3 regions of the Roseovarius sp. MBR-6 genome follow, and region 2 is predicted to be linked to each of the others. Evidence: riboswitches for the same ligand, from Rfam matches in the RefSeq annotation. Region 2 holds a riboswitch; each other region holds the start of a gene.

Evidence for each region. A riboswitch is a leader RNA that binds a small molecule or an ion and turns the genes downstream of it on or off. The one in region 2 is predicted to bind thiamine pyrophosphate.
Region 1: linked by a shared signal. The riboswitch ahead of thiC (phosphomethylpyrimidine synthase ThiC) and the one ahead of thiD (bifunctional hydroxymethylpyrimidine kinase/phosphomethylpyrimidine kinase) in region 2 are both predicted to bind thiamine pyrophosphate.
Region 3: linked by a shared signal. The riboswitch ahead of ABIE57_RS12810 (ABC transporter ATP-binding protein) and the one ahead of thiD (bifunctional hydroxymethylpyrimidine kinase/phosphomethylpyrimidine kinase) in region 2 are both predicted to bind thiamine pyrophosphate.

What each region holds. Positions count from the first base shown of each region.
Region 1 covers NZ_JBEPPW010000012.1:75,791-80,868, reverse strand. The annotation lists gene ABIE57_RS14560 (sugar transferase) at 1-389, opposite strand, end outside; gene ABIE57_RS14555 (NAD-dependent epimerase/dehydratase family protein) at 386-1,243, opposite strand; TPP riboswitch at 1,373-1,493, shown strand; gene thiC (phosphomethylpyrimidine synthase ThiC) at 1,594-3,399, shown strand; gene rplT (50S ribosomal protein L20) at 3,462-3,827, opposite strand; gene rpmI (50S ribosomal protein L35) at 3,842-4,042, opposite strand; gene ABIE57_RS14535 (2-hydroxychromene-2-carboxylate isomerase) at 4,167-4,796, opposite strand; gene ABIE57_RS14530 (vWA domain-containing protein) at 4,930-5,078, shown strand, end outside.
Region 2 covers NZ_JBEPPW010000003.1:41,155-46,232, reverse strand. The annotation lists gene ABIE57_RS04780 (ThiF family adenylyltransferase) at 1-440, opposite strand, end outside; gene ABIE57_RS04775 (thiamine phosphate synthase) at 437-1,033, opposite strand; gene ABIE57_RS04770 (thiazole synthase) at 1,030-1,800, opposite strand; gene thiS (sulfur carrier protein ThiS) at 1,802-1,999, opposite strand; gene ABIE57_RS04760 (FAD-dependent oxidoreductase) at 1,983-2,969, opposite strand; gene thiD (bifunctional hydroxymethylpyrimidine kinase/phosphomethylpyrimidine kinase) at 2,966-3,760, opposite strand; TPP riboswitch at 3,801-3,902, opposite strand; gene ABIE57_RS04750 (GcvT family protein) at 3,938-5,078, opposite strand, start outside.
Region 3 covers NZ_JBEPPW010000009.1:126,767-131,844, reverse strand. The annotation lists gene ppk2 (polyphosphate kinase 2) at 1-381, shown strand, start outside; gene ABIE57_RS12815 (ABC transporter permease) at 391-1,131, opposite strand; gene ABIE57_RS12810 (ABC transporter ATP-binding protein) at 1,128-1,862, opposite strand; TPP riboswitch at 1,898-1,996, opposite strand; gene ABIE57_RS12805 (heme NO-binding domain-containing protein) at 2,099-2,701, shown strand; gene ABIE57_RS12800 (GGDEF domain-containing protein) at 2,698-3,753, shown strand; gene ABIE57_RS12795 (c-type cytochrome) at 3,726-4,151, opposite strand; gene ABIE57_RS12790 (hypothetical protein) at 4,283-5,078, opposite strand, start outside.

The sequences.
Region 1 (5,078 bases), on a different contig from region 2:
CGCAAGACCTGCGCATAGGTCTCCGGAAAGCGTTCCACATAGCTGCGCAACGGCGGGCGCGGGCCGACAAGGCTCAGATCGCCGCGGATCACGTTCCACAATTGCGGCACCTCATCAAGATGGGTCCGCCTGAGAAGATGCCCGGCGCGGGTGATGCGATGCGCCTTGTCGCCGCCCGACACGCCCTGATCTGCCTCTGCCGGGGTCATGGTGCGGAACTTGAGAAGGAAAAACCCCTCGGTCGGCGTCTTCATCCGCTCGGACCGGAAGAAGACAGGCCGCCCATCCAGCACCAGCACGGCCAGCGCGGTGAGCGCCATCACCGGCGCCAGAAGCACCCCGAGGGCCAGCGCAAAGACAAGGTCGAAGGCGCGTTTCGCAGGCGTCATGAGGCAACCGCCCGCCATTGGCGGACCATCTCGCCGGGTGTGCTGTCCTCGGGGGCAAAGGCGTGGAGCGCGGCAAGCCGGGTGCAATCGAGGGTGATGCGCTGATGCGCCGTCGGCGGGGCGGGGCGGGGCCGGCTGCTTGCCCCCGCCGCCTGTGCGAGCGCGGCCATGGTCACGGGACCGGGGGCCGCGATGTTGAGCGCGGATGGCAACGCTCCGTCATGCAGGCACAGCGTGACCAGCACCTGCGCCAGCGTGCGCGGCCCGATATAGGAGCGCAGCGGCCCTGCGCCATCCGCGAAGACATCAAGCGTGATCTCCCCCGCCCCCCGCGCCACGTTCAGAAGCAGCGCATCCGCGCCCGCCACATTCCCTATCCGCAGCGCGCAGACCTCAAGCCCCCGGTCACGCCACGCGCGCCCCACCGCCTCCATCTCCAGCTTGGCCGCGCCATAGGCATTGGCGGGCGCGCAAGCGGTGTCCTCGGTGATATGCTCGCCCGGTCCGTAAACCGCCGAAGACGAGGCCAGCAACACCCGCGTGATGCCCGCGCTTTCAGCCGCCGCAAGCGTGGCCTCGGCAAGTATCCGGTTGCGCGACATATCGTGGCCCGCGCCCGGCACGACCCCCGCCAGCGCCACCAGCGCCCGGAATGTCTGTCCGCTCCGCGCCTGATGGTCGATGAGCGCGCGCGGCCCCTCCATCGGGTCCCACAGAAGCGCCCCCGCCGGCACCATCCGACGATATTGTGGCACGACAGGCACAGCCGAAACCGGCCAGTGCCACAACACCATCCGTCCGACCCGTCCCGATGCCCCGGTCAGAAGAACCGGCGCGCGCGCCCTGTCCGTCATGCGCCCCCTCTTTCCGGGGACATGACCCGCCCCGGCCCCTCGCGGTCTATCAATCAATGCCGCCTCTCGACAAGAGACCGCCGTCGGGACGCCACATTCGCTTGAACTGCGCAGATCGTCGTTCTACCCTCACCCTTGCAGGGGAGTCCCGCCTTGGGGACTGAGAGGCTGACAGGTGGTGACACCGGTGAGGCGACCCTTTGAACCTGATCCAGTTGATACTGGCGTAGGAAGCTCGGGAACCGCGCGCCGCATGGCGGTCTGTCTGTTCCGAAGGGGGACCCTTCCCCACGCCTCCCCGTCCACGGCTCATCTGGTCTCTTTGGAACCATGGCTCGAGGAGCACCAAAATGACCACCCTGACCACCCCCACCGTGACCACCGGCCCCTTGCCCGCCTCGCGCAAGATTTACGTGGCGGGCGCGTTGCACCCCGATATCCGCGTGCCCATGCGCGAGATTTCCACCCATCCCACGGCGGGCGAGGCCCCCTTGCCGGTCTATGACAGTTCCGGCCCCTATACCGATCCCGAGGCGCAAACCGACATCGCGCGCGGCCTGCCCGCGCTGCGGCGCGGCTGGATCATGGCGCGCGGCGATGTGGCGGCCTATGAGGGCCGCCATGTGAGGCCCGAGGATAACGGCTTTGTCACCGGCGACCGGCTGGTGCCGGAATTCCCGGTGCGGGGGCAACCCCTTCGTGGCACGGGCGGTGCGGCCCCCACGCAACTGGCCTATGCGCGCGCGGGCATCATCACGCCCGAGATGGAATTCGTGGCCATCCGCGAGAATCAGTTGCGCGAGGCGGATGCGGCACCGCGCGACGGCAATGACTGGGGGGCCAGCATCCCAGACCATGTGACCCCCGAATTCGTGCGCGCCGAGATCGCGGCGGGCCGCGCCATCATCCCGGCCAATATCAACCACCCGGAACTGGAGCCGATGATCATCGGGCGCAACTTCCTTGTGAAGATCAACGCCAACATGGGCACCTCGGCCGTCACCTCCTCGATGGAGGAGGAGGTGGAAAAACTGGTCTGGGCGATCCGCTGGGGGGCCGATACGGTGATGGACCTTTCCACCGGGCGCAACATCCACAACACCCGCGAATGGATCATCCGCAATTCCCCTGTGCCCATCGGCACCGTGCCGATCTATCAGGCGCTGGAAAAGGTGCATGGCGTCGCCGAGGACCTGACATGGGAGGTGTTCCGCGACACGCTGATCGAGCAGGCCGAACAGGGGGTGGATTATGTCACCATCCACGCGGGCGTGCGCCTGCACATGGTGCCGATGACGGTGAACCGGGTGACGGGGATCGTGTCGCGCGGTGGGTCGATCATGGCCAAATGGTGCCTGCATCATCACCGCGAGAGCTTTCTTTATGAGCATTTCGAGGAGATTTGCGACATCTGCCGCCAGTATGACGTGAGCTTTTCACTGGGCGACGGGCTGCGCCCCGGCTCCATTGCGGACGCCAACGATGCCGCGCAATTCGCCGAGTTGGAGACATTGGGGGAACTCACGAAAATCGCGTGGGCCAAGGAGTGCCAGGTGATGATCGAAGGCCCCGGCCATGTCGCCATGCACAAGATCAAGGAGAACATGGACAAGCAGCTTGAATGCTGTCACGAGGCCCCCTTTTACACGCTCGGGCCGCTCACCACCGATATCGCCCCCGGCTATGACCACATCACCAGCGGCATCGGGGCGGCGATGATCGGCTGGTTCGGCTGCGCCATGCTGTGCTACGTCACGCCCAAGGAACATCTGGGCCTGCCCGACCGCAACGATGTGAAAACCGGCGTCATCACCTACAAGATCGCGGCCCATGCCGCCGACCTTGCCAAGGGCCTGCCCGGCGCGCAGCGGCGCGACGATGCGCTGTCACGCGCGCGGTTCGAGTTTCGCTGGGAAGATCAGTTCAACCTCTCTCTCGACCCCGAAACCGCGCGCGACTTCCACGATCAGACCCTGCCCAAGGAGGCGCACAAGGTGGCGCATTTCTGCTCGATGTGCGGGCCGAAATTCTGTTCGATGAGGATCAGCCACGACATCCGCGCCGAGGCGCAGAAAGAGGGGATGGCGGCGATGGCCGAGAAATTCCGCGAAGGCGGCGATCTTTACGTGCCCGTGGCCGAGACCGACAAAGTCTGAAACGGAAAACGCCGCCCGGTTTATCCGGGCGGCGCATCCTTGTCCCTCATCCGCGACTGGCCTCAGGCGGCCAGCGCCTGCTTTGCCTGATCGACGATGGCGTTGAACGCCGCCGGTTCGTGCACAGCGAGATCGGCCAGAACCTTGCGATCCACCTCGACCCCGGCAAGCGACAGACCGTTGATGAAGCGCGAATAGGTCAGCCCCTCGTCATGGGCGCGCACGGCGGCGTTGATCCGCTGGATCCACAGCGCGCGGAAATTGCGCTTGCGGTTCTTGCGGTCGCGCGTGGCGTATTGGTTGGCCTTGTCGACGGCCTGTGCGGCCACCTTGAAGGTGTTCTTGCGGCGGCCATAGTAGCCCTTGGCGGCCTTGATGACTTTCTTGTGACGGGCGTGGGTGACAACCCCACCTTTGACGCGTGACATATCCTGATTCCTCCTTAACGCGCGTAGGGCATCATCGGCTTGATGATCCCCTCGTCGGCTTTGCTGAGCGTGGTGGTGCCACGCGCGTTGCGGATGAATTTATTGGTCCGCTTGATCATGCCATGGCGCTTGCCGGCCTGTGCGGCCACAATGCGGCCAGAGGCCGTCATCTTGAACCGCTTCTTGCAGCTCGACTTGGTCTTCATCTTGGGCATTTCCGGCTCCTCTTTCGGTCGGTAGAATCGCCAGCCTCGGCATGCCACATCTGGCCGGACCGGCGGAATGAGCGGGTGCTATACGCGCTCCGCCCGAAGAGTGCAAGAGGGCCTGCGCCACACCTCAACCGACCGGAGGATTGCGCCAGCAGGAGGGAGCAAAGGGGGTGACAAGCGCGCGCTCCACCAGGTCCAGCCGGTCCTGCCCGTAGAACGGATCGCCCGCCACCACATAGGTGGGCGAGCCAAAGACCGGCAGGGCAATCGCCTCGGCGGTATTGGCACGGTATATCGCCTGTATGTCCTCGCTGCGCGCGGCGCTCAGGATCGTGTCGGGATCGAGGCCGCAGCCCGCGACCAGCGGGATCAGCGTTCCGGGATCGGAAATGTCGGCATCGTCGCGCCAATGGGCCTGAAGGATGGCGTAGGAGAGCGCATCGGCCCGGTCCCCGGCGGCGATGATCGCGCCGCTGGCCAGCGAGAGCGGCGCGTCGTGATGGGTGGGGCGGTGGCGGATGATCTCGACGCCGCGCAACTCGGACCAGCGTTCGATCTCGCGCCCGAAGAAGTAATCGACATGCCCTTGCGTGCGCGCGGCAAAGGGCAGGCCCCCCGCCGCCTCGACCACCGGAGACAGCTCGATCGGCTTGTGTTCGAGCCGCACGCCATGGGCCGCGCATATCTCATGCAGCCGCCGCGCCCCCAGCCAGGCATAGGCGGAATGGGCCGAGTAGTAATAGTGGATCACGCTCATGCCCCGAGCCTATGGCGGAGGAGAGCCGGAGGCAAGCGTGAGGATGACGGCACCCGGGGTGGCGGGGTCACGCGGGATTGTTCTGGACCGGGCGCGCGCGGGGCCTACACTGACGGCACCCGGAGGAGACCCGATGCGCGCCCTGCCCCTTTTTCTTGGCCTGCTGGCCGCCCTGCCCTCTGCCGTTGCCTCGGCGGGGTGCGCGCGCGATGCGATGCTGGTCTTTGACGGGTCGGCCTCGATGGGCGAGCTTGGCCATGACCCGACCGCGCCCACCCGCAT
Region 2 (5,078 bases):
AGCCCCACGACCGAGGCGCTGATGAGCGGTATTCCTTGCGCAAGGCAGGTATCCGAGAGCACATAGCTTGCCGCGAAACTGTCGGCGCAGTCGAGTACCAGATCGGTGGCGGCGACGCGCGCGGGGGCGTTCAGCGGGGTGACCGGCTCTGTCATGGCGGAAATCGCGCAATCGGGGTTGAGCGCGGCCATATGCCGGGCCGCAACCTCGACCTTGGGTTGCCCGATATCCTCCATGCGAAAGAGGGTCTGCCGGTGCAGGTTGCTCAAGCTGACCCGGTCGCGATCCATCAGCGTGATCCGCCCCACGCCCGCGCCGACAAGGTAGGGCAGGACCGGCGCGGTGAGGCCTCCCGCGCCGACGATCAGCACATGCGCCTGCGCGAGTCGATCCTGCCCTTCGGTGCCGAGAAGGGCGATCTGACGCGCGTAGCGGGTCATGCCGTCACCTCGATCCAGTCCCGCACCCGCGCTTCGGGATCGGGGTTGAGCGTGATATCCGTGACCGCCGAGACTACATCGGCGCCCGCGTCAAAGGCACCCTGCGCGCGCTCGACCGACATGCCGCCAATGGCGACAAGGGGGATATCGCCGATCAGCCGCTTCCATTCGCCGAGCCGGTCAAGCCCCTGTTCACGCCATTTCATCTTTTTCAGAATGGTCGGGTAGACCGGGCCAAGCGCCACGTAATCGGGATCGTGCGACAGCGCGCGGTCAAGTTCGGCATGATCATGCGTGCTGAGGCCCAGCCTGATCCCGGCGCGGCGGATCGCGGCAATATCGGCGGTATCGAGATCCTCCTGCCCCAGATGCACCCAGTCGCAGCCCAGATCCATCGCCACCTGCCAGTGATCATTGACCACCAGCGCCGCGCCATGGGTGCGGGCAAGGTCGCGCGCCGCCGCGATCTCTGTGCGCAGGGCCTCCCCTTCCATGTCCTTGATGCGCAGTTGCGCCAGTTTCACGCCCAAGGGCAGCATCCGGCGCAGCCAGTCGGCGCGCTCGAAAATCGGGTAGAAGCGGGGCAGGCTCATAGCAGCGCCTTTCCGAACACGGGGGTGGAGGGCGCGGCCATGTCGCGCGGGGCCATCGGGTCGGCCTCATAGGCCAGCCGCCCGGCCTCGACCGCGCGGGCGAAGCCCTCGGCCATCGCCGCCGGATCGCCCGCCTTGGCCACCGCCGTGTTCAACAGCACCGCGTCATAGCCCAGTTCCATCGCGTGCGCGGCCTGCGAGGGCAGGCCCAATCCGGCGTCGATCACCAGCGGCAGGTCGGGGAAATGCGCGCGCAAGGACCGCAGCCCGTAGATATTGTTGAGCCCCAGCCCGGTGCCGATCGGCGCGCCCCAGGGCATCAGCACCCGACACCCGGCCTCGACCAGCCGTTCGCACAGCACCAGATCCTCGGTGCAATAGGGAAACACCTGAAATCCGTCATCGGTCAGGATGCGCGCAGCCTCCACCAGCCCGAAGGGATCGGGCTGCAATGTGTCGGCATGGCCAATCACCTCCAGCTTGATCCAGTTGGTGTCAAACAGTTCGCGCGCCATCTGCGCCGTGGTCACCGCCTCGCGCACCGAATGGCAGCCCGCCGTATTGGGCAGGACATGAACGCCAAGCGCGCGGATCATGTCCCAGAACGCCTGTCCAGCGCGTGCGCCCCCCGCTTCGCGGCGCACGGAGACCGTGGCGATGCCCGCACCCGAGCGGCGGAAGGCCTGCGCCAGGATCGCGGGCGAGGGATATTGCGCGGTGCCCAGCATCAGGCGCGATGTCACTTCGGTGTCGTAGTAGATCGGCATCTCAACCCCCTTGCCGAGGGGCGACGATTTCCACACGATCCCCTTCATTCAATCTCTGTTCCGGCCTGAGAGCGGCGGGCACGAAAGTCTCGTTCACCGCCGTTGCCACCTTGGCCCCGCCGTGGCCCAGCTCGATCAGCAGCGCGTCGAGGGTCGGCGCGGCTGTATCCTGTGCGGTGCCGTTAACCGTGATCTTCATGGGCAAACTCCGGGGTTGTTTCGCCGCCCGTCACCACATCGGCGGCCATTCGCGCAAGCGCGGGCGCCAGAAGAAAGCCGTGGCGAAAGAGGCCGTTGGCATGGAGCACGTCGCCCTTGGCCGTGAGGCGCGGCAGGTTGTCGGGAAAGGCGGGGCGGGCATCAACGCCGATCTCCAGCAGTTCCGCATCGGCGAAGGCGGGGTGCAGCGCGTAGGCGGCGGAGAGCAGTTCCATCACCGAACGGGCCGTGGCGCGGTGGCGTTCCTCGCTTTCGATCTGCGTCGCGCCCAGCATGTAAATGCCATCGCCGCGCGGCACGATATAGAGCGGAAAGCGCGGGTGCAGCAGGCGGACGGGGCGGCGCAGCGTCACATCGGTTGTGCGCAACACCACCATCTCACCCTTGACGCCGCGCAAGTCGGGCAGGCTGTCTTGCGCAGCCAGACCGCGACAGTCGATCACCGGCCCTTGGGGCGCGTCCGTGCCTTGCACAAAGCGCGCGCCACCCTCCTGCAAACGGCGGTGCAGATGGAGCAGCGCCGCGCGCGGGTCGATATGCGCCTCAGCCTCGAAGAACAGGGCGCGGTCATGGCGCTCGGCCAGGTCCGGCTCGAGCGCGGCGAGCTCCTCGGCCTTGACCAGCCGGTGCCCGTTGGTGCGTCGGGCGAACACATCAAGCTCGCGCCGGTCGCGCTCCAGCGTGATCACGAGCGAGCCGCGCCGTGTGACCGTCACGCCCTGCGCGTCCCACCAGTCGGCGGCCTCTTGCCCCAACCGCACCACCGGTTCCTCGGCGGTGAACCCTTCGCAGAAGGGCGCGAGCATCCCGCCCGCCCACCACGAACAGGCCGCTTCACCGGGCAAGGGGGCCGGGTCGATCAGAGTGACGGCCACGCCGCGCGCCCTCAACTCGGTGGCCACGCAAAGCCCGACGACGCCCGCGCCACGGATCGTGACGGCGCGGGTCATGGCCAGACCTCGTGGAAATGATGCACCGGCCCGTGCCCGCGGCCGATATCGAGACGGTCAGCGGCGCGGATCGCGGCGTGGAGCCAGCCATGGGCGCGGGTGACGGCCTCGGACAGGCCAAGCCCCTGCGCCAGCCCCGCCGCGATGGCCGAGGAATAGCTGCACCCGGTGCCATGGGTGTTGCGCGTGGCAATGCGGGGGGCGTCAAGGCGGTGGGGGTCGACGGCCATCAGCCAGTCGGTGCAGGTCTCGCCCGCCGCGTGACCGCCCTTCATCAGAACCGCCTTTGCCCCCAGATCGCGCAGCCGCGCGCCCTGGTCCCGCATCCCGGCGTCGCTCACGGCCTCCGGCAGACCCAACAGCGCCGCCGCCTCGGGCAGGTTGGGCGTGAGCAGATCGGCGCGCGGCAGCAGATGCACGATCAGCGCCGCGCGCGCCGTCTCGGGCAAAAGCCGCGCGCCGGATTTGGCGATCATGACCGGATCGAGCACGACCGGGCCGCGATACCCGGCCAGGGCCTCCGCCACCGTCTCGATCAGCGCGGCATCGCCCAGCATCCCGATCTTGATGGCATCGACGCGGATATCATCCAGAACGGTGGCGATCTGTGCTGCCACCACCTCGGGCGGGACCGCGTGAACCGCTGTCACCGCGACGGTATTCTGTGCCGTGACGGCGGTCAGCACGCTTGCGCCATAGACGCCAAGCGCGGAAAACGTCTTGAGGTCGGCCTGAATGCCCGCGCCGCCGCCGCTGTCAGAACCCGCGATTGTCAGTGCGCACGCCACCATGCCCGCCTCCTCATGTTCGCGGAACGGCCTTCGGGCACCATCGGGGCGGAGGTCCGTTCCCTACGCCGGCATCACCCGGATCAGGTTCGATGGGTTGGCTTGGCACCTCTCAGCCCCTTGCGGGGCACCCCAACGGAATAATGGAGACGTAACACCGCGAACCGGCACCTTCAAGGGTCAGCCGCGCAGACGCAGCCCCTCGGGATCAAACGGCGGATGCTCCAGCACCCGCGCATCATCCGCGCGGCCCAGAAGCGAAACGTGAAGCGCGGTGCCGGGGGTGGCGTGTTCGGCCTTGAGATAGGCCAGAGCGAGGGATTTGCCGACCGCGTGGCCATAGCCGCCCGAACTCACCTGACCCGCGGCCGTGCCACCCGGCAGAAAGATCGGCTCGCCGCCCGAGGCATCGGCCTCGGTCGCGTCGATCTCGAGCAGGACCATGCGGTCGCGCGGCGCGTTATCGGAAATGGCGCGCCAGCTCTCGTGGTTGAGGAAGGGCTTGTCGGGGCGGATGAGGCCCGCCAACCCGCATTCCTGCGGCCAGTATTCGGGCGAATAGTCGCGCCCCCAACTGCCATACCCTTTCTCGAGCCGCAGCGACATGAGCGCGCGGCTGCCCACGGGGCCCGCGCCGATGGCTTTGCCCGCCTCGATCAGGGCCGAATAAAGCCGTGTCTGATCGGCCTCGGCGATGTGCAGTTCCCAACCCAGATCGCCGGTGAAGCTGACGCGCAGCGCGACGGCCTCGACGCCCGCCACGGTCATGCGCTGCGAGCGGAAGAACGGAAAGGCGGCGTTGGAGAGGTCCGCGTCGGTGAGGCCTTGCAGCAGGGCGCGCGATTGTGGCCCCGCGACACTGACCCCGCAGACGGCCCCGGTCAGGCTTTCGAAACGGGTGCCCTCGGGCAGCGGCACCTGCGCGAAGAAGCGCCGGTGATAGCGTTCCGCCGCGCCGCCACCGAGCACCCAGAATTCTTCCTCCCCGAGCCGCGTCACGGTGAAATCCCCCGCGATCCCGCCCCGCTTGCCGATGAGCGGCGTGAGGCAGGCGCGGCCCACCTCCCGCGGCATCCGGTTGGCGAAGAGCGCGTTGAGCCAGTCCTCCGCCCCCGGCCCGGTGACGCGGTATTTGGCAAAATTGGAGATGTCGATGATCCCGGCACGATCACGCAAGCCGCGCGCCTCGCGGCCCACGGCCTCCCACCAGGGCTGTCGGGTGAACCCGGCGCTGTCGGGAATGGCGGCGTCGAAATAGAGCGGATGCTCCCAGCCGAAGTTGAGGCCGAAGCGCGCGCCCATCCCGGCCTGCATGGCATGG
Region 3 (5,078 bases), on a different contig from region 2:
TACTGGTTCTCGGTCACGCAGGGCGAGCAGCGCACCCGCTTTGCCAGCCGCGAGACCGATCCGTTGAAACTCTGGAAGCTGAGCCCCATCGACAAGGCCAGCCTCGACAAGTGGGACGATTACACCGAGGCCAAGGAGGCGATGTTCTTTTACACCGATACCGCCGACGCGCCCTGGACGGTGGTCAAGTCCGACGACAAGAAGCGCGCGCGGCTCAACTGCATGCTGCATTTCCTGAATTCGATCGACTACCCCGGCAAGAATCGCAAGATCGCCCATGCACCCGATCCGCTGATCGTATCGACGGCGCAGCACGTTCTGCACAAGTCCGACCACATCCTGGGCAAGTCGCTGCATCCCGACGCGCGCGCCGGGCGGTGAGGGCGCGGCTCAGGTCGACCGGCTGTCAAGCCAGCGCCGACACCCGGCGTCGACCGCGCGGTGCAAGAGCAGCGTGAAGACCGCCAGCACGATGAGGGCCGCGAACATCAGGTCGATCTTGGCGCGCCCGTTGGCCAGCAGCATCAGATAGCCAAGGCCCTTTGACGCACCCACCCATTCGCCGATGATCGCGCCGATCGGAGCATAGACCGCCGCCAGCCGCAGCCCCGAGGCAAGTCCGGGCAGGGCGGCGGGCACGCGGATATGCCACATGAGCCGCGCGGGGGTCGTCCCCATGACGCGCCCAAGATCAAGAAGCGGCTGCGGCGTGCGCATCAGCGCGTCAAAGAACGCCGACGTGACGGGAAAATAGATGATGAGCAGCGCCATGGCGATCTTGGAGGCAAGGCCATAGCCCAGCCAGAGCGTCAGGATCGGCGCGAGGGCAAAGACCGGGATTGCCTGCGAAAACACCATCATCGGGCGAATGAGCCGACGCGCGACCGGCGAGGCGGCAAGACCGATGGCCGAGGCCCCGCCCAGCACCGCGCCAAGCGCCAGCCCGATGAGCACCTCGGCGGCGGTGATCAGGCCATGTTCGGCGATGAGCGCGCGGCTGCTCCAGAGGGTCTCGGCCACGCGCGCGGGGCCCGGCAGGATGAAGGGCGGCAGGGACGCCAGCACCACCAGCGCCTGCCACAGGCCAAGCGCCAGCGCCACCGTGCCGGCAAGGATCAGGGCGCGGTTCATGCGCCTGTCCCGAGGTCGCGCAGCCGCGCCAGAAGGCTCCCCTGAACGGCGAGGGTGTCGGGATCGTCGACCGCACGCGGGACCGGGCCGGGGGGCGGCGCGACGGTCTCGAGACCGGCCTCGGACAGGATGTGGATGGCGTGGCCCATCCGCGCGGCCTCCCCGGGATCATGGGTCACCATCCACACGGTCCGCCCTGCCAGATGCGCGGCGGCGAGGTCCTGCATCTGCGCGCGCGTGCCCGCGTCGAGCGCCGAAAAGGGCTCGTCCAGAAGGACAATGGGGCGGTCCTCCATCAATGTGCGCGCAAGGGCCACGCGCTGCCGCTGTCCGCCCGAGAGGGTATGGGGACGCTTGCGGGCGTGCGGGCCAAGGCCCATCCGGTCAATGATCGCGCGGGCACGGGGCAGGTCGGGCGATTGCCCGCGCAGCCGCGCCCCGAGCGCCACGTTTCCCAGCACGTCGCGCCACGGCAGCAGGTCCGCGCCCTGTGCCATGAGCGCGATGCGCCCCGCAAGCGGCAGCCCGTCAGAGGCGGATATGCGGCCCTCGAAGCGCGTCACCTCGTCAAGCCCTGCCACAAGCCGCAGCAGCGTGGTCTTGCCCACGCCCGAGGGGCCGAGCAGGCAGGTGATCCGCCCGCCCTCGATCTCGAGGCGCAAGGGGCCAAAGAGCCGCTCCACGCCGATACGGGCGGTGCCGTCGATCAATAGCGCGGGGGCGGCGCACATGGGCGGTCCTCGGTCAGGGGCGCGCAGGGAGGGGGGCGTGGGCGTGCTCCGTTCCCTCCGCCGGTGCGAGCCGGATCAGGTTCGATGGGTTGGCGCGTGCCTCTCAGCCCTTGCGGGCACCCCAACGGATGCGCGCTGCGTAGCATCGCGGGCGCGCCGGGGCAAGTTTTCCGGCACGCGTTCAGGTTTTGTTAAAGAACGCTTGCGATACTGTGCCCATCGGCGTGGAGAGGGATATGAACGGGTTGATCAACCGCGCGCTCGATTGGTTCGTGCGCGACACGTATGGCGAGGCGCTCCGGCGGGCGCTGGTGGAGGCGCTGTCGCTTGGCGAGGCGGCGTTCGAGCCGCTGATGCCCTGCGCGCCGGAGGTGACCGAGCGGCTGCTCGCGGCGCTGGCCGAGCGGGTGGGGCGCGCGCCCGAGGAGGTGCTGGAGGATCTGGGCACCTATCTGGTCTCGCAGCCGCGCACCGAGGCGGTGCGCAGGCTCTTGCGCTTCGGTGGCGTCGATTTTCTCGATTTCCTGCACTCGCTGGAGGATTTGCCGGATCGCGCGCGTCTCGCCATGCCGGATTTTGCCCTGCCCGAAATCCGGCTTCATCCGGAGATGCCGGGGCTTTACCGGATCGAGGTGGGGGCATGTCCGCGGGCGGGGCTTCCGCTCGGTCCGGTGCTCGTGGGGATGCTCCGGGCGATGGCGGATGACTATGGCGCGCTGGTGCTGATCGGCTCTCGGGGCGCGGATGCCCGGCGCGAGGTGATCGAGGTGCGGTTGCTTGACGCCGCCTTTGCCCACGGGCGCGCCTTTGATCTCGGCGCGGGGCCGGTCGTGCGATGACCGCGGTCGCGGCGCTTGACGCGATGCTCGCGCGGCTTTGCCCGATGTTCGCCCTTGTCGGGCCGACCGGGCATGTGCTGGCCGCCGGGCCGACGCTGGCCCGGGTCCTGGCCCCGCGCGAGAGTGTCGGCGCGCGGTTTCTGGAACTGTTCGAGGTGCTGCGACCGCAGAGTGTCGACACCATGGCCGGGCTGGCTGCGCTGGAGGGGGCGCGGCTCCGGCTTCGGCCACGCACGGGCGCCTCTCATGTGCTCAAGGGCGTGGTGTGCCGCCTGCCCGGGGACGGATCGCTTGGCCCTGCGGGCGGCGTGGTCCTCAACCTTTCCTTCGGCATTTCGGTGGTCGAGGCGGTGCGCGATTACGCCCTGACGGGCGCGGATTTCGCGGCGACCGACCCAACCACGGAAATGCTCTACCTGCTCGAGGCCAAGAGTGTGGCAATGGAGGAATCGCGCCGCCTCAATCACCGGCTGGAGGGGGCGCGCCAGGCGGCACAGGAACAGGCGCTCACCGACCCGCTGACCGGGTTGCGCAATCGCCGCGCCTTCGACCTTGCGCTTGCGCGACTTCGGGAAACGGACCAACCCTGCGCTTTCCTGCATCTCGATCTCGACCATTTCAAGCAGGTCAACGATACCCAAGGCCATGCGGCGGGGGACCTGGTCTTGCGCGTGGTGGCGCGGCGGATGCTCTCGGTGGTGCGCGTCGACGACATCGTCGCGCGGGTGGGGGGGGATGAATTTGTCCTGCTTCTGCCCGGGATGACGGACAGGGCCGACCTTGATCCTGTCGCGAGGCGGCTGATTTCGGTGATCGAGGAACCGGTGAGCGATGGCGCGCGGTGCCATCGCGTTTCCGCCAGCATCGGGGGTGCCCTGGGCCGGATGCGGGCCGGTGACGAGGCAGAGGCGCTCATGGCTGTGGCTGATCGCGCGCTTTATGCCGCCAAGGACGCCGGTCGCGGTCGCTTCGTGATCGCTCCCGCGCCACCGGTCGCCTCCTCCGCCGCAGCCCGGCACGACGGTCAGGGGGTGGCAATGCGTTCCAGATAGGACCACACATCGCGCGCCTTTTCCGCATCGGGCAATTTGTAGGCCATCTTGCCCCGGGCGGTCGGATCGTCCAGATACGCCCGAAGAAATTCCGTCGCATCGCGCACATAGACGACAAAATCGGCCTCGTTCCAGCGCAAGCCGCGACGACCGGCCTCGATCATCGAGACCGAATAGTGAAATCCCGGCACACTGCCCGCGTGCCGTCCGATCACGCCATGCAGATTGGGGCCCGTCCGCCCGCCGCGTATGATGGTTCGCCCGCTTTGATCCGTCACGGTGTGACAGGCGCGACAATCCTCGAAGAGCTGTGCGCCGCGCTCGGGATCGGCGGCCGAGGCGGGGAGGCCGGGGCCGGTGATCCCGATCAGGCAGATCGCCCAAAGGTTGATTTTCATGATGATCCTTCCCGCGTGACCCTGATCAAGAGTTGGCACAGGCCTCGCAAGACACAACAGGCCATCGCCCTGCATCACAGGCTTGTCATGTCCTCTCACAACGATGTGTGCGGTTGTCAGGCGCGCAGGGGTCAGAGGGCGGGCAGCCGATACATGCCGGCCGACGAAAAGGCGAGCGATTTCCCATCCGCCATCTCCTCGGCAAAGCAGGCGGCAATCGTGCGCAAGGCGGTCTGCCGACCGGTTTGCAGCAAGGTTCGACGCGCAGGCAGCGCCGTGATGCGTCCCGGTTCCAGAACGGCCTGCGACCACAGGAGCGGGTGCAGCTCTTGCAGGTGATCGGCAATGAGCCAGCCAAGACAGCCGTGGATGGTGGCGCGCGCGCGTTCCTGCGCCGCGCTCATCCGCGTGCCGGACCGGCGCGGGGCCAGTGTCAGACCGCAAAAGGCGGCAAGAAGGTTGATCACGTGCTGATCGGGCTTGCGCTGCACGATGGCGCGCAACCCATCGGCGAAACAGGCCGCATCGACGGTGCCAAGCCCGCCCGGATCGAGCGTGAGCGCATCCAGCCAGACCCAGGCATAGCCGCCCTCCCCCCAGGCTGCGCCGGTGCGTGCCGCCGTGCGCCGCGCCTCGGTCTCGATCTCCTGATACGAGCCGAACCGCGCGGGCAACAGGGCCTCGCCGAGGGCGCGCATATGCGCGGGCGTCGCCGGATCGAGATTGATCAACCGGCCATAATCCTCGGCCACCCGCCGTCGTGGTGCGGGCCGCGCGGCCAGAAGGGCGCATTGCGCAAATGCGAGCGAGGGCGCGTCGAGGGCGGCGGCGTCAAGCGGGTCGAGCAGCGCCTCGGCGATCGCGAAATTCTCAAGGAACCGGACCTCTGCCTGTGCCACACCGCTGGTCCGCCAGGCGCGGCCGATA